DNA from 4 places in the Ruegeria sp. ANG10 genome. Region 4 is predicted to be linked to each of the others. Evidence: riboswitches for the same ligand, from Rfam matches in the RefSeq annotation. Region 4 holds a riboswitch; each other region holds the start of a gene.
What was found. A riboswitch is a leader RNA that binds a small molecule or an ion and turns the genes downstream of it on or off. The one in region 4 is predicted to bind cobalamin.

Region 1 (4,207 bases), on a different contig from region 4:
ATCTTTTGGAGGAAGTCCGGCGCCTCGCTGCGGAAGGACGTTTTGACTACCTGCTGATTGAGTCCACAGGCATTTCTGAACCCTTGCCCGTGGCAGCAACTTTCGATTTCCGGGATGAAGCTGGCGACAGCTTGTCCGACGTGGCGCGGCTCGACACCATGGTAACGGTTGTCGATGCGGTGAACTTGCTGAACGATTTCTCGTCCCACGATTTCCTGCGAGACCGAGGCGAAACGATGGGTGAGGAAGACGAGCGAACGCTGGTCCACTTGCTTACGGATCAAATAGAATTCTCTGATGTCGTGGTTCTGAACAAGGTTGATGATGCAGGGCCGGAAAAAGTTGATGCGGCCCGCAAGATCATCCGCAGTCTGAATGCAGATGCCGAGATCATCGAGACCAACCACTCGGAAGTTGCCGCAGAAAAGATCCTGGACACTGGCCTCTTTGACTTCGAGCAAGCCCATGAACACCCAATGTGGGCAAAGGAACTGTACGGATTTGCCGACCACGTGCCTGAGACTGAGGAATACGGGGTTGCGTCATACGTTTACCGGGCGCGACTTCCGTTCGTTCCCGAACGCATTTTAGACGTTCTCAACGGTGATCTGCCAGGGGTGATCCGGGCCAAAGGCCACTTTTGGATTTCAACACGCCCCGACTGGGTGGCTGAATTTTCACTCGCCGGTGCATTGTCCAGCGTCAAACCACTCGGCACTTGGTGGGCATCGGTGCCCGAAGAGCTACGCCCCACACATGACAGCGCTCGCGCCTATATGCAGGCCCACTGGCAAGAGCCGTGGGGCGACCGCCGTCAAGAGATCGTTTTCATCGGTGCCAGTATCGACTGGCCGGGGTTGAAGGCACGATTGGACAATTGCCTTATGCCAGCAGTTACGGCGGCAGGGCCCGACAATTTGCCGGACCTTCCTGACCCCTTCCCGATTTGGCGCCGGGTAGAGGATGCCGCATGAACTTCGTCAGAAAACCCGTGAAAGACAAGGTCACCGGTGTGAGCTTCGCAGATGATCCAGCGTCGCTCCGCACTTTTGCACAGCCAAGCTGTGCCGCTATGATTTGGCGCCGGCGAACCCCGCCGGAAATGCAACGCTGGCTTGACCGGCTTGACCCCGAAGCTTTGCCAAGTGGGCGCGTCATTCTTCCGCCAAGCGCCATTCAAACGACCGTGGGACAACTCTGCGATATCTCCGGCTTGGCTGACGGCCCAGAAAAAGCGTGGCTTCAGGACGATATCTCTTCTCTGGCCGATATCTTCTGTGAATTGATGAACGCCAAGTTCCTGCGGCTGCGGCTGGATGTTGTCACTACCAATGCTTGCCGTAAATTCCATACCGATGCGGTCACCGCCAGGTTGGTCTGCACCTATCGTGGCACTGGAACACAATATGGCACTTCGACCGATGGAAGCGATCCCAAGCGAGTGTTCACCGTTCAGACCGGCGCGCCGATCCTGCTTCGGGGAACACTCTGGCCCGAGCGACCATCGTCAGGGGTGGTGCACCGCTCACCTCCGATCGAAGGTACCAATGAAACCCGTCTCGTCTTGGTTTTGGACCCAGTGCAAAATCCGGAAACCGAAGCATGAGACGTAACCTCGGGCAATGCAGCTTACGCCGCAAGCGGCGATCAAGCGATCCGATGGATGCGTTTGACGGCCTTCCAGCCCCGTTGCGACAGTGGTTGTCAGAAGCGGCATTGCCATGGTCCCCGGTATCCGCGCGCCGTATCTGGTCAAAATCGCGGGCCAAGGGGCTTTCATCAGAAGAAACGCTCATGTCGCTCAGTCGGGCCGAAGCTAGAACGCTCGCGCGCGACCGACAATCGACTGCGTTCAAATTGAATTCCCAGACCTGAAGGACAAAAAATGCCACTTCTATCACAGCCTGCTGTCGCAACGCCTGCGGCTTTAGAGGCTGCTCTTGCAGTCACTACACATGAGACAGATTTCGAAACTGTGAGCGTTTGAGTTCCGGTCGAAAGGTTGTTGTTTCAAATCGTGATTGACATGGCCCCCAGTCTAAGACAAGCAAGGGCCAGATGGTTCCCGATGGTCCGCCCAAGGGATGAAAAGGGAATACGGTGCGGTTCGCCACTTTGGCGCCAAATCCGTGACTGCCCCCGCAACTGTAAGCGGTGAGCGACGCCAAAATCCACTGGCCATTAGGCCGGGAAGGTTGGCCAAGCATCGACCCGCAAGTCAGGAGACCTGCCATCACATGTTCAACCAACCCGGGGCGGGGCGTCCTGGAAGGAGGCTTTGATGGCACGTCTGAAACGTGTGTACATGATCGGCACCTTCTGTCCGCGCTTGGCTTCAAGCGGAGCGGACAATGCCGGAAACACCTGACCATTTCCTTCTGATCTGCTCGACCTGCACCGGGGCATTGCCTGTTGATGCCGTGCGCAATGCGTTGACCGGCAGGTTGCCAACCGGGTTCGCAGTGCGCACCGTTACCTGCATGGCGGGCTGCGCGCGACCAACGACCGTCGGATTTCAGGCCGCTGGCAAAGCTCAGTACCTGTTCGGCGATATTGAAACTGCCGAAGATGTCGACGCGTTGGCGGAATTCGCACATCAGTACCGCAACGTCGCAGACGGTTGGACCAACGCGACGGACCGGCCGCAACCACTATTTACAAAAACCCTTTCTCGTTTGCCTCGAATTCAATTGGAGGAGCCATCATGACGACCTCATCTTTTCTGGTTGCGCGTGATCTCGAATATTATGCGCTCAATGGTGACGTTCTTCTGCAAGGCGTCTCGTTTGAATTGGCCGAGGGCGCGATACTGGCAATTGCCGGTCCGAATGGGGCGGGAAAAACCACGCTTTTGAACCTTCTGTGCGGGGCGGCTGAGATTGTATTGGGCAATGTATTGGTCAAGGAACGCAGCCTGAAACATATGCCCGCTATGGAACGTGCCCGCATGATCGCGGTTGTGGGCCAGCAAGAGCAGCCGGATGGCAGGTTGCTATTGCGGGACTATGTTGCCATGGGCCAGATTCCGATCTGGGCCGACCGATCCGCAGTTGAACATGCCAGGGAACTGAACAGAATCCTTGACCTGACCGACCTTGGTGCGCTGGCAGACAAGCGCATGGCGGTACTGTCCGGGGGCGAACGTCAACGCGCGCATATCGCCCGAGCTCTGGCACAGAACCCATCGTTGTTATTTCTGGATGAGCCGACCAACCATCTCGATCCGGATGCCAAGGGTCGGATGCTGTCTCTGGTCGCCGAACTGGGCATCACGGTTGTGATGATTGTCCATGATCTGGTCATGATCCCGGAATTCGCCACCCACGTGGCCCTGATGAAATCTACGCGGCTCACGGGATTTGGCCCCGTGGCCGAAGTGCTGACCCCCGAGCGGGTCCGCGATACTTTTGGCGTTGAATACCTGTGCTTTCACCACGAAGGCCGCGTGATTCCAGCGCTGGATATCCGTAAATCCACAATCTCAACCTAAACCAAGGAACATTCCCCAATGAAACACATCTGGTCCGTGACGCTGGTCACAGCCATGGCAGGCGGTGCGTCCGCCCACGAGGTCACCGTCGACAACTGCGGAGCGCCGCTGGTGTTCGAAACCCAGCCTGAGCGTCTGGTTGTGCATGACATGAACATGACCGATATGGCCTTCGCGTTGGGCCTGCAGGACAAAATCGTCGGACTGACCGGCATCACCGGCTGGTACAAAACCAGCCCGGAATTCGACACCCTGCGCGGTGATATCCCCGAACTGGCACCGAAATACCCAACTGTCGAAAACCTTGTTGCCGTGGAGCCCGACCTGTTTTTTGCTGGCTGGTATTACGGCATGAAACCAGGCGGAGATGTGACCCCGGATACGCTGGAGCCCTTTGGTATCAAAACCATGATCCTGACCGAAAGCTGTGTGCATCTGGACAAGGATCGCCCCGAAGCCAGCATGAACCTGCTATTCAATGACGTCCTGCGCCTGGGTCAGGTCATGCACGTCGAAGACAAGGCCGAGGCGCTGGTCACGGGCTGGAAAGACGAACTCTCAGCGATCGAAGCGCAGACTGCCGACCTGGCGAAACCCCGCGTTTTCTTGCTGGACGGCCCGGCGGACGCGCCATTCACCGCAGGTAAGTTCGCCATCCCCGATGCTATGATTGCTGCCGCGGGTGGTGAAAACGTGACCCACGACATGGAAACAAGC
Region 2 (4,207 bases), on a different contig from region 4:
GATTATCTAACGAGTTTTCAAATGCGCGCAGTCTGCGCTATTCGGCCTGACCTCTCTGTGGGATAACTTCATAGCCCGGCTCTTCCGGTTCGTCATCGTGCATCTCGGTCGGGAAACCGGGCGCCGTGATATCCAGCCCGGTCGCGTCCTCCAACCGCTTGATAATATTCGGTGACAGTTCGCGTTCACCATAGCGGGCGATACCGTCTTCGAAAATACGGATCATCACCGGGTTGATTTCCAAGGGCACTCCGGCGCGGTCGGCGACGTCTTGGAACAGTCCAATATCCTTTTTGACAAGGTCCATGGTGAACGAGATATCGCGGGACCCGTTTAGAATGACCTGGCTTTCCGTTTCATGCACGAATGAAGTGCCCGACGAAATCTTTATCGCCTCATAAGTGGTGTTCAAATCCATCCCGGCCGCTTTGGCCGTTACCAGCGCTTCGGCACAGGTGATCAGGTTTGCGGTCGCTAGATAGTTGGTCAGAACTTTTAGGACCGAGGCTGAACCCAACTCCCCCGTGTGCAGCACGCGCCGCCCCATCGTGGTTAAAAACGGCAGAATCCGCTCAAAGGTTTCGCGATCACATCCGGCGAAAATCGAGATATTGCCAGTGGCCGCCCGGTGGCACCCGCCCGAAACCGGGCAATCCACCGCCGCGCCTCCACGCTCGATCACCATGGCCCCCAATCGTTTGACCTCGGCCTCGTCGGTGGTCGACATCTCCATCCAGATCTTGCCTGGCCCGACCTCGGGCAGCATATCATGCATCACTGCGTCCGAGGCCGCCGGGGACGGCAGGCAGGTTATAACAGCATCACAATCCCGCATCATCTGCGCCGGGCTCTCGGCGGCTTCGGCCCCTTTGGCCACAAACTCGGCCACCAAATCGGGGTTAAGGTCGTGAACCGTCAGGTCAATCCCGTTGCGCAGAAGCGAGCCGGACAGTTTGCCGCCCACATTTCCTAAACCGATAAATCCGACTTTCATGTTTCCCTCCTGACGGTCGTATTCGGGCCGAGTATCCGTGTTGTCTGCCAGAAACGAAAATGATTAATAATGCCAATTATGGTCAAAATAATTTGGTGATATATGGATCGCCTTCCAAACCCCACATGGTTGCGCAGCTTTGAAACCGCCGCGCGGCATCTGAATTTTACCACCACAGCAAAAGAGCTGGGCCTGACGCAGACGGCGGTCTCGTTGCACATCCGGTCGCTTGAGGCCGAGCTTGGGCAAAAGCTGTTCACCCGGAATGCCCGCCGGTTGGAACTGACTGAGCTGGGGCAGTCTTATTCGTTGACTGTGCGGCGTGCGCTTGGCGACATCGCCCTGTCCACCAACAGCCTGTTCGGCCCTGCCTCGCGCCAGACCCTGACAATCCGTGCGGCGATATCGACGGCCACCTATTGGGTCGCGGCGGAACTGCCCGACTTTACCGCTCGCCACCCCGAGATCCCAGTACGCCTTGTCTCGCACATCTGGAATGACAGCGTGGCCCCCGGCGATGTGGATGTGGAAATCCGGCTGGGTTATGGCGATTGGCCCGGCGTTCAGTCCGAAAAGCTGACAGACGAAAAGCTGGTACCGGTATGCCGGGCCGGGGACTCGCCCGCGACCCTGAACGTACTGCGGCAAGGCCCTCTGATTCATATCCTTGGATACGAAGACAACTGGGCGCGGTACTTTCAGGCCAACGGGCTCGCGCTTCCGGACCAGCCGCCCCGACATTCGGTGGACACCTCGGTCGCAGCACTGCAGCTTGTGATGGCCGGCGCGGGCTATGCAACGGTACTGGAACGGTTCGCCCGGAATGCGATCCGGCAGGCTGCGCCGATTGCAATTGCAGGCCCTGCGATTCCCTTTGCCCAGTCGCATTACCTGATCAGTACACAAGGCGCTGCCCAACCGACCGCTGCGGCAGGGTTGTTTTGCGCCTGGCTGCGGGAAAGGCTGGCCGCTGATGCCGCGGATTGACATAGGCTGGTCGCTTTTTTGGCTTGAGCGATTTCACCACGCGCCTCGTGCTTGACAAGCCCCCTGCCCGTGCCGCATGTCGCTTGCGTTGGTGTCCATCTTAGGATGGATGAAAAGGGAATGCGTCAGCGGGTGACCGTCAAACGCAGCCGCCCCCGCGACCGTGACCGGAGAGGGTGCCCAAATGCCACTGGCCCGAAAGGCCGGGAAGGCGGGACATCCGCCGGGGCAAACGCCTCGACATCCGCAAGCCGGGAGACCTGCCAGCGCCCGAAGTTGAAACCGGACGGGGTGATCCGGTGTCGGGTCCATGTGCAGACGTGGCCCGCATGAAACCCCGTCCCCTGCGAAGAGGATTTGGGGGGATGAGAGACGTGACCGAGACTGCACCAGTCGAGCTGCTGGTCTGCACCACCTGTCGTCGTGGGCTGCCGATTGAGGACGATGCACAGCGTCCGGGCACCCTGCTGCACAAGGCACTGGAAGACGCCGGTTTGCCCGACGGGATCGAGCTGAAACCGGTCGAATGCCTGTCGAACTGCGATCAAGGGTGTTCCATCGTGCTGCGCGGCGGTCCGACCCGCTGGACCTTTGTGTACGAAAACCTGAACGAAACCGACCATGTCGACACCATCGTCGAAGGCGTCACTAAGTACCTCGCCGCCGAAGACGGTCTGGTCAAATGGCGCGAACGTCCCGAACATTTCCGCAAAAACTGTGCGGCCCGCATTCCCCCGATTGGAGCCCTGAAATGAGCAATCTCGAAAAACTCCCTGTCACTGTGATCACCGGCTTTCTGGGCTCGGGCAAAACCACGCTGGTCAAGCACCTGATGCAGAACCCGCAGGGCAAGCGTCTGGCCGTTGTCGTCAACGAATTCGGCGATGTGGGTGTCGATGGCGACATCCTGAAATCCTGCGCCATTCCGGATTGCCCGGCGGAAAACATCATGGAACTGGCCAATGGCTGCATCTGCTGCACCGTGGCCGATGATTTCATTCCGACTATCGAGGCGCTGATGGCGCTGGAACCGCGCCCCGATCATATCCTGATCGAAACTTCGGGCCTGGCCCTGCCCAAACCGTTGCTGAAAGCGTTTGACTGGCCCGATATCCGCTCGAAAATCACCGTGGACGGCGTGATCGCGCTGGCCGATGCCGAGGCCGTGGCCGCCGGGCGTTTTGCCCCGAATGTCGAAGCCGTCGACGCCCAGCGCCTGGCTGACGATTCGATCGACCATGAAACGCCCCTGTCCGAGGTGTTCGAGGATCAGATTTCGTGCGCCGACATCATCCTGCTAACCAAGCCTGACCTAGCCGGCCCGGAAGGTGTGGCGAAGGCCAAAGAAGTGATCGCAGCCGAGGCTCCACGCCCGCTGCCCGTCGTCGAAGTCGCCGAAGGTGCCGTTGACGTGCGCGTTGTGCTGGGTCTTGAGGCAGCCGCCGAGGATGACATGGACGCGCGGCCAAGCCATCACGATGGTCACCATGATCACGAACATGACGATTTCGAAAGCATCATCATCGAGCTGCCGGAACAGACAGACCCGGCCCAACTGGTCGCCAATATCGAACGTCTTGCCAATGAGCTGAACATCCTGCGCGTCAAGGGCTATGCCGCTGTTCAAGGCAAGCCGATGCGTCTGTTGGTTCAGGCTGTTGGCGCCCGCGTTCGTCATCAATACGACCGCCCTTGGGAATCCGGCGAAGAGCGCCGCTCGCGTCTGGTGGTGATCGCCGAGCATGACGACATCAAAGAGGCTGAAATCCGCGATATCCTCGTGGGAGTGACCGAGGCTGCCGAGTAAGCCATGCACGTCGTCTTCCGCGAAAGCCACGGGCTCGAAGAAACTGAGACCCCGACCGATCTGGGCCAAAGTCCGGCGGATCTGGTGGTGCTGTCCTTTTCGGACAGCGACCTTGGCGCTTTCGCGGCAGGCTGGCATCGCGGTGGCGGGGCTGAGGGGCGGATGCCGACGATGCGGTTGGCCAATCTGACGGCGTTGAAACACCCCCTGTCCGTTGACACCTATGTTGAACAGACGTTGGAAGGTTCCAAAGGTATCCTGATCCGTCTGATCGGTGGTGTGCCCTACTGGTCTTATGGTCTGCAACAGGTTCTGACTCTCGCGCAGACCAAAGGGATCGCATTGGCCGTATTGCCCGCAGACGGGCGCGAAGACACGCGGTTGGATGACTACTCCACCCTGCCCGTTTCCACTCTGCG
Region 3 (4,207 bases), on a different contig from region 4:
GGACGTAGCCAGACGCAAGCAGGTTCACGTCAGTGTGACTATTTGGCGGCGGATTCCGCCACTGCCTGAAACTTTGTGTCAAGTTCTTGGGCAATATCGCGCAAAAGCTCTCCGCCCTCATAGACATAAGGGGCAAAAACAAAGCTGGGCGTTTTGTAGGACAGGGTGGCGGTGCCGTCGTCGTTTTCGGTCACGTAAAAGCGGATCGGCGCTTCGATCATGGCACTGACTGAGGTTTCCAAAACGCGCACGGCATAGTCGTTGTTAAAAGCACCGATCACCAGATTGCCGGGTATGATGATGCCACGGGCCGCAGCCGCCTTGGTCGGACCAGCCTGCGTGACCACGATCAGCCCGTTATCTTTTACGGCAGCCTTCGTATCCGCGACCAGTTCCTCATAGCTTTTGACGGTTGGATACACTGCCCAACCCGACAATGGTTCATCGGCCCGGACAGGCAGGGCGAGAAGACAGAGCAAACCCAAAAGCGCGCGCATGACGGTGCCTCGTTCAATGTGACTGTCTGAGTGATGCCAGAAATCCGGGTTCCGCGCACGCACATTTCCGTGCGTATTCAGGATTGCGCCGACGTCCAGAAAGCCGCAGAAACATGGAAACCATCAAACACGAGGCCACACGTGGACCCGATACGCCTATTGATTTGCAGCAGTTGTGCGGGAACGCGTGACCGAGTGGCCGAGAGGCAGGCCGTGGACGACGCGCTGGTGCGTGCAGGGCTGAATGGTCGGGTCGACGTCTCGGATCACGCCTGTTTCAGTGGCTGCGCTGAGCCGACCGCATTGGCATTGCAGGCCGCAGGGCGGGCGTCTTACGTGTTTTCGGGGGTCAATATCGTTACGGATGCCGAAGACATCGCCGCGACCTGCAAAGCCTATCTGGCCAGTCCCGCAGGTTGGATCGAAGACGCCCGACCCTGCGGGCGACTTCGGATGTGTTTGCGCGCGCGGATACCGGCGCTTTAATCGACCTGAACGGTCACGGCTGCGCTGACCGGTATGTTGTCGACCGTCAGTGCGCTGTGGCTGTTTGCGTTCAGCGATACCGAAACCTCGACCTCTCCCTTCGGCAGGTCGGGGATGTGTATCCAGTTGCCGTAAAGACGGGCCAATTTCTCGCCATTGATGTAAACATGCGCGTGGCCTTCGCCGTTTACGTCGGCTGTTGACGCGTTTTCCGGGGCAAATCGGAAATTCTGCGGCATGACGTGCAGGTTCCACCCGGCCATCGGGTCCTGGGTCAGTGCGATTGCAACGCTGGGGGCGTCCGCCCCTGCGGGCAGGTTTACCGTGGTCGAATGGTCATGGGCCATTGCTTCGGCATGCGCGCCGCCGTGATGGGACGGATCGCCATGATCGTGGCCGTCAAACGTGACGCCATTGGCCGCCGCCAGCACAAAACCAGCACCACCACCGAACACAAGGCCGATTGCAAAAAGGGCAAGTGAGCGTGCCATTTTTTCTTTCCTTAAGGGCAAAAAGAAACGCGCCGGGCAGAACCCGGCGCGTCATTATGTGAGAGAATCAGGCCGCTGCTTCGACGCGTTTGCCTTCGCTTTGCCAGAAATACCCGGCAAAGGCACCGACCAGAACCCAGGCCACCAGACCGATGCCCAAGGCACGGGCGGCGAACAGGGCGCCGATCTCGGTTGGGACGGGGCCGGTGAACACATCCGGTTCGGGCGCGCCGATCAGATGCGGTGCCATCAACAGAACCGCTGCGATCACATAGCTGATCAAGTTGCCGCCAAAGGCGATCAACCACAGCGCAACAAGTGCGGCACCAACCGTGGCGAACCACCAGACCTGACGGGCATAGACGTCAGCGGCCGCAACACCAGGCACCTCAGGCGCCAGAGTAAAGCCGGGCGCCAGATGAAAGGCTATAAAACCAGCTAGACCCCACAAAACACCGATACGGCCATCAATCGTGTGGCCTTGGCCTTCGGCCACGGACATCAGCGCGACCATCAGCAGCGCATAGCCGGTGTAGGTCAGCATGGTGAAGATGACGCTCAGCGCGTCACGGGTCAGTTCCGAGAACATGCCCGGCAATTCGGGATGCGCCGAGACGGCCTCGGCTCCGAAATGCACCAGCTCACCGGATTCGTAAAGCTCTGCGTGCAGCAAAACAGGTTGCACAAAGACCAACTGCAGCAAGGCGGCAATCAGCCCCGCTGCAGCACCAGCGAACAACGCGCTGGTCAGTATACGACTGAACATGGTCTTAGTGGCAGGGGAAGCCGGTCGCGTGGCGCACGTCGTGTGCTGCGTCGTGCAGCGCCGCGGCCTGTACGTGACCGGTCAGGGTGATGATACCCAGACCCAGAACCACCGCGAACATGACCGGAAGGATACCAGCGCGCGAGGCGGATACTGTTTGCGTTTGTGTTGCCATCTTTAATTCTCCTTTGCCGTCGCACCCGACGGCCGGTGTTACAATTGTCGCCTGGCAGGTCTCCTGGCTTGCGGGTCTATGCCTCTGTTCGCCTTCCCCCTGAGAACAGGAGTGGCTGGTTGAACAGGGGCTCTCCGCTTACAGTCGCGGGGGCGGCTATGGAATTGACTGCCACGGCAGTCGCACCACATTCCCTCTTAGCATCCGGATGTCTCCGGCAGGACCAGACGCCTTCATTTAGCCTCTATGGTGCCGCTGGTGCAATCGTCATTTGCGACCTTTTAGGTCAGATCACGCGCTTTTTCAGCAAATAGATATCCATGATCCAACCATGATCGGCGCGTGCCTTGGCGCGGGTGTCCAGAATCTCCTGCGCCACATCGGTCAAAGCGCCTTTGATCAGGATTTCCTCTTTCATGCCGACATAGGCACCCCACCAGATGTCATAATCGGTCATGTCCAGGGTTTGAAATGAACACTCGCCATCCAACATTACCGCCACTTTCGAGGCATTTGCTGGCCAGCCTTCATCCCTGATCCGCCGTCCAGTGGTCACAACATAAGGCGCGCCCAGATCATTGATCGGGATGGCGTGGGCGGCCGTCAATGCCTGCAGCGCAGTGATGCCGGGGATCACCCGTGTCGTGGGCTGAGGGTCCAGCCGCGACGCGATTCGCAGCGAGCTGTCATAAAGCGACGGGTCGCCCCAGATCAGCAGCGCCACATGCCGCGCATTAGGGTGGGCCGCAATCGCCTCGTGCCAGCGCAGGGCAATGGCATCATGCCAGTCGTCGACCCCGCGCAGATAACCATCGTCGGCCCGGCGCTTGGGAATATCGAAATAGGTGATCTGCGGCGGAGTGTCAGACACAGCTGCAATGATCTCTTCACGCAGCCCAGCCAGATCGGCCTTGTTCTCGCCCTTGCGCGGGATCAGAATCAGGTCGGCATCGCGAATGGCTTTTGCACCCTGAAACGTAACGTGATCCGGGTTGCCGGTGCCAATTCCGATCAGCGTCAGGTCAATCATCATCGAACTCTGCCAGCGGGCCATACAGGATCAGGGCCGGGGCTGTACCGATCTCGGCCTCCAGCTTTTCCGACAGCGCGCCGATGGTTGCACGATGCAGGCTCTGGTCGGGAGTCGATACGGATTCGGCCATTAGGGCAGGTGTCTCCAGCGGCAGGCCATGCTCATGCAGCGCATTTACCAACAGGGGAAAGGTCCGTTTGCCCATGAACACCACAGTCGTTGCATCCGGATCGGCCAGCGCGGGCAGGTTTAGATCTTCGGGCAGTTTGCCACTGACATCGTGGCCAGTGACAAATTGCACCCGCCGCGCGGTCAGGCGTCGTGTCAGGGGGATTCCCGCCGCTGCCGCAGCTGCAACCGCCGAAGGGATGCCAGGGATGATTTCATATTCGATCCCTGCAGCACGCAGGGCAACCAACTCTTCTTCCAGCCGCCCGAACAGCCCGCCGTCGCCGGATTTCAACCGCACCACGCGGGCACCGGTTTTGGCGTAATCCACCAATAGGCGGCTCACGTGATCCTGCTTGGGTGAAGGCCGCCCGGCCCGTTTGCCCACGCCCACCAGATCTGCATCGTCATGCGCATGGCTCAGGATGGGACCACTGCTGAGATCGTCAAACAGCACCGCATCTGCCTTCTGCATCCGGTCGACCGCCTTCAGGGTCAAAAGCTCGGGATCACCGGGGCCGGAACCTATGAAGGATACGAAACCGCTCATGCCGTAGCCTCGGCAATAAGGTGAAAGAACGTGCCAGTGAC
Region 4 (4,207 bases):
CAGATTACACCGGGACATCAGACCACATTGGTCGACATCAACAGGGCGGGACATAATTATGATATTATACAGGGACTTACTTACCAGTTTGATCTCTCTCAGCCGGCTCGGTTCGACGCTGGCGGCCACTTGATCGACCCCGTCAACCGGCGCATTCGCAACATTCGCTTTGACGGCCAACCAATGGCCGCCGATCAACGGTTCGTCGTCGCACTGAACAATTACCGCGCCAATGGCGGGGGTCACTTTCCCTTTGTTGATCAGGCCGAACCCATCGCGCTGCCGAATCTGCCTGTTCAGCGCGTCTTGCAGGACTATCTGTCCAGCGCACTGCCGCAGGATCCCTTGCAGTATGCGCCCTATCCTTTTGGCTTTGCCCCGATGCAGGGCACGACTGTGCTGTTAAGAACCGGCCCGAAGGCACAAACCCACATTGCCGAGCTTGAAGAATATGACCCCCTCGTCGTCGGAGAAGACGATGAGGGCTTTTTGCTGATCCGTTTGACGCTCTGACGGGTTGTGTTTCCTGCGCCCGTTGCCTATATCAAACCCCGAGAGGTTGGCGCGGGCGAGCGCCTCGCCAACCTGGTCAGGTCCGGAAGGAAGCAGCCACAACGAGCCCCGCTTGGGTCGATGTCCAACCTCTCACTTAAACTCCCGACATTGAATTGTTGCGAACAGGCCTAGGCAATCAGCCGTGGCCAGACCGCCGCGCTGCGCCGGGCAAATGCACCGATATGGCCAACCTTGGACAGGCCGAACTCGCCCGGAGACAACAAATGGCGGCGTGCGTTGGGTCCGTACAGATCAGCCAGCCGCCAGACCGCGTTCTTTGGCACCAGATCGTCATCCTCAAAGCTGAACAGATCCACGGGTGTGTCTGACTGCGCCCAGCGGGCCTCGGGCAGGGTCACGCCAATTTCGGGCAGATAGTTGCGCGGCGCAGTACACCAGCGGCGCCACTGCCAATACACGCTGGCAGGCAGGTCCGACCCGAATCCCAGTGCCTTGCCCGGCAGATAACCCAGCGCTTTCACGGCCAGAGGCGCATGCCCGTACCAAAACAACAAAGCCAACGCTCGATAAGGCCAGGGATGGTCCGACACAGTCACCGGCCCGGCACAGACGCAGATCATGCGGTCGATCTGATCAATATCGGGCTGAATCGGCCCCAGCATACCGCCGACGGAATGGCCGATGCTCCAGTGCTGCGCGTCGGGGTATCGCCTGCGCATCTCGGCCCGTGCCGCAGGCATGTCGATCAGCGCCCAATCCGCCATCGTGGCCTGAGCTGACTTCAATGGTCTGCTCAGCGAATGACCAAAATCGCTGTAATCATAGGTCAGACAGGCCATGCCATGTTCCGCAGCCAACCAGCGCGCAAAGTGCTGGTAATAGTCGCGCGGCACCCCGGTGGCACTGTGAATCACCACAGCGGTCCGGGGTTCGGCCACCGGCAGGTACAGCCTAGCCGACAGTTGGGTCGAACCCGAAGGAAACTGAAAATCCTCGGTCAAAACAGCTTGTGCGGTATCCAGCATGGCGCCCTCAATCTGAACCGATTAGTTCACCACCCAAACGTTATCGTTTGCCACCCTAAGTCAATCCTGTTTCAGCATGACCACGCGTCCACTTTGCCCCACCAAAAGGTGGCTTGACTCAGGTCACCCCTACCCGCTAGCGATTGGGTGATGGTTCTCGTCCCCGGTCGCCGGGGCGGGATGAAAAGGGAACACGGTGCGGTTCTGCCCGGGAAACCGGAACGAACCAAAGCCGCGACTGCCCCCGCAACTGTAAGCGGTGAGCAATGCCGAAACACCACTGGCCGTAAGGCTGGGAAGGTCGGCAACGCAACGACCCGCAAGTCAGGAGACCTGCCATCGAACAAGAAACCGAAACTCGGGCGGGGCGTCCGGGCAGGTCGTCAGTACGCTGCCACACCTGATCCTTGCCCCTGTCCCGCGCGCGGAGGGCGCAATATGATCTGGAAGACAAGGACACACAAATATTCCGCAACTGTCTGTCAACGCACAGGCAAAACCTGTCCGGCATTGGCACAGATGGCGCGCGCGATCGTACAGGCGATGGACGCTGCCGTTCCGGCAACCACGCCTGATTTTGAGTTCGACGGCAGCACTGAGCTGGCCTATTGCACGCAAGGCTGCAGCGCTCGGTTTCGCGCGCAAAAAGACTTGATCCGCGTCTTTTGTGGAACAAGCGAGGATGTGCCCCTCGAGTCGCTGGATGATTACGCAGATATGATGTTCGGCCCGGATGTGACTATACGCCCTGCAGGCATGCTAACCACTCCACCCTGCGCCATGCTTGAGGTCACAGCGATCCCGCCCAACCCGGTAGCACAGGCAGAACGGCAGGTGGCGCTCTGATCTAGTCGCGCGTCCGCCCAAGGGCGGCCCATTCCATCTGGCCGTCGGTCTCGACGGCGCAGGGCCGCACCGCACGCAAACGGGTCAACGCTGTCTCGGGGTCTTCGCCATGCTCGACCATAAGGCGCAGCACGATCATCCCGGACCGGCCACAGCCGCCCCGGCAATGCACCAGCACCCGCCCTCCGCGGGACAGGATATCAGTCGCCGCAGGGCTGACACTGCCCCACGCCGCGTCAACCTCAGTGGGCGGCGTGCCGAAATCCGCGACTGGCAGGTGCGCCCATTCGATATTGAGTGCCCGCAGGTCGTCACCCAGCCCACCTGCGCCCTCTTGCAGCATTTCGATCTCGGTGGTCATCGAGATCACAAGATCCGGCTGCCAGTTGCGGATCGCTCCCAAATCCCGCGTATACGCGCCACCGCGCCCCGGAAGGGGCGACAAGGCAACGGTGCCGTTTCCAAGCTGAACGGAGTGAATTGCGAACTGGCTCACTACGAACCCTCCCTGATGCTCGCTTGTAAGATGCGCAAACTGCGCTGCAAACCCAAATTCTCCCAAGCCTGCTGTGGACGCGGGCGGCAGGGGTCTCTACGCTGCATCGGAACCCGAATCCGACAGAGCAGACATGAACGACACGCCCAGCCCCGCCTATCAGGTTCTTGCCCGCAAATACCGCCCGGAAACCTTTGCCGATCTCGTCGGTCAGGACGCAATGGTGCGCACGCTGAAAAACGCGTTCGAGGCCGACCGGATCGCGCAGGCCTTCATCATGACCGGCATCCGCGGCACCGGCAAAACCACCACGGCGCGGATCATCGCCAAGGGCATGAACTGCATCGGTCCGGATGGTGAAGGCAAGCCAACGACTGAGCCCTGCGGCCAGTGCGAACATTGCGTGGCCATTATGGAAGGCCGCCATGTCGACGTGATGGAGATGGATGCCGCCAGCCGCACCGGTGTGAATGACATCCGAGAGATCATCGACAGCGTCCGCTATCGCGCTGCCAGCGCACGCTACAAGATCTATATCATCGACGAGGTCCACATGCTGTCGACCAGCGCGTTCAACGCGCTGCTCAAGACGCTTGAGGAACCGCCCGAGCATGTGAAGTTCATCTTTGCCACCACCGAGATTCGCAAGGTGCCGGTGACAGTGTTGTCACGCTGTCAGCGGTTCGACCTGCGCCGGATCGAACCCGAGGACATGATCGACCTGCTCAGCAAGATCGCATCGGCGGAAAATGCCCAGATCGCGGATGACGCGCTGGCGCTGATTACCCGTGCGGCTGAAGGCTCGGCCCGGGATGCGACCTCACTGCTGGATCAGGCGATCTCGCACGGGGCGGGTGAAACCAGCGCCGATCAGGTCCGCGCGATGCTGGGCCTGGCTGATCGTGGCCGGGTACTGGACCTGATGGGCATGATCCTTCGCGGGGATGCCGCGGGCGCGCTGACCGAGTTGGGCGGGCAATATGCCGAAGGTGCCGATCCGCTGGCCGTCCTGCGTGACCTGGCAGAGATCACCCATTGGATCTCTGTTGTTAAAATCACGCCAGACGCAGCCAATGACCCCACCGTATCCCAGGACGAACGCGCGCGTGGTCAACAAATGGCCGAGGCCCTGCCGATGCGAGTCCTGACCCGGATGTGGCAGATGTTGCTAAAAGCCCTTGAAGAGGTCTCAGCCGCCCCAAATGCCATGATGACTGCTGAGATGGCGGTGATCCGCCTGACCCACGTGGCCGATCTGCCCAGCCCGGAAGAACTGATCAAACGTCTGCAAGACACGCCCGCACCGCCAAATGGCGGACCCGGT

Region 1: linked by a shared signal. The riboswitch ahead of AB1A64_RS15610 (DUF1636 domain-containing protein) and the one ahead of AB1A64_RS17135 (hypothetical protein) in region 4 are both predicted to bind cobalamin.
Region 2: linked by a shared signal. The riboswitch ahead of AB1A64_RS06785 (DUF1636 domain-containing protein) and the one ahead of AB1A64_RS17135 (hypothetical protein) in region 4 are both predicted to bind cobalamin.
Region 3: linked by a shared signal. The riboswitch ahead of AB1A64_RS06855 (CbtB domain-containing protein) and the one ahead of AB1A64_RS17135 (hypothetical protein) in region 4 are both predicted to bind cobalamin.

The regions. Positions count from the first base shown of each region.
Region 1 is NZ_JBFCVU010000007.1:170,160-174,366, reverse strand. It holds gene AB1A64_RS15625 (GTP-binding protein) at 1-974, shown strand, start outside; gene AB1A64_RS15620 (DUF1826 domain-containing protein) at 992-1,606, shown strand; gene AB1A64_RS15615 (DUF6525 family protein) at 1,603-1,875, shown strand; cobalamin riboswitch at 2,043-2,250, shown strand; gene AB1A64_RS15610 (DUF1636 domain-containing protein) at 2,352-2,708, shown strand; gene AB1A64_RS15605 (ABC transporter ATP-binding protein) at 2,705-3,490, shown strand; gene AB1A64_RS15600 (ABC transporter substrate-binding protein) at 3,509-4,207, shown strand, end outside.
Region 2 is NZ_JBFCVU010000002.1:539,209-543,415, forward strand. It holds gene AB1A64_RS06775 (NAD(P)-dependent oxidoreductase) at 38-994, opposite strand; gene AB1A64_RS06780 (LysR substrate-binding domain-containing protein) at 1,097-1,981, shown strand; cobalamin riboswitch at 2,054-2,264, shown strand; gene AB1A64_RS06785 (DUF1636 domain-containing protein) at 2,347-2,736, shown strand; gene cobW (cobalamin biosynthesis protein CobW) at 2,733-3,788, shown strand; gene cobN (cobaltochelatase subunit CobN) at 3,792-4,207, shown strand, end outside.
Region 3 is NZ_JBFCVU010000002.1:553,885-558,091, reverse strand. It holds gene AB1A64_RS06875 (DUF302 domain-containing protein) at 39-497, opposite strand; gene AB1A64_RS06870 (DUF1636 family protein) at 639-983, shown strand; gene AB1A64_RS06865 (hypothetical protein) at 980-1,474, opposite strand; gene AB1A64_RS06860 (CbtA family protein) at 1,542-2,240, opposite strand; gene AB1A64_RS06855 (CbtB domain-containing protein) at 2,245-2,415, opposite strand; cobalamin riboswitch at 2,451-2,658, opposite strand; gene cobF (precorrin-6A synthase (deacetylating)) at 2,702-3,445, opposite strand; gene cobA (uroporphyrinogen-III C-methyltransferase) at 3,438-4,166, opposite strand; gene AB1A64_RS06840 (cobyrinate a,c-diamide synthase) at 4,163-4,207, opposite strand, start outside.
Region 4 is NZ_JBFCVU010000009.1:50,145-54,351, forward strand. It holds gene AB1A64_RS17120 (bifunctional 2',3'-cyclic-nucleotide 2'-phosphodiesterase/3'-nucleotidase) at 1-513, shown strand, start outside; RNA gene ffs (signal recognition particle sRNA small type) at 553-651, shown strand; gene AB1A64_RS17130 (hypothetical protein) at 684-1,541, opposite strand; cobalamin riboswitch at 1,676-1,897, shown strand; gene AB1A64_RS17135 (hypothetical protein) at 1,980-2,387, shown strand; gene AB1A64_RS17140 (dual specificity protein phosphatase family protein) at 2,389-2,883, opposite strand; gene AB1A64_RS17145 (DNA polymerase III subunit gamma/tau) at 2,957-4,207, shown strand, end outside.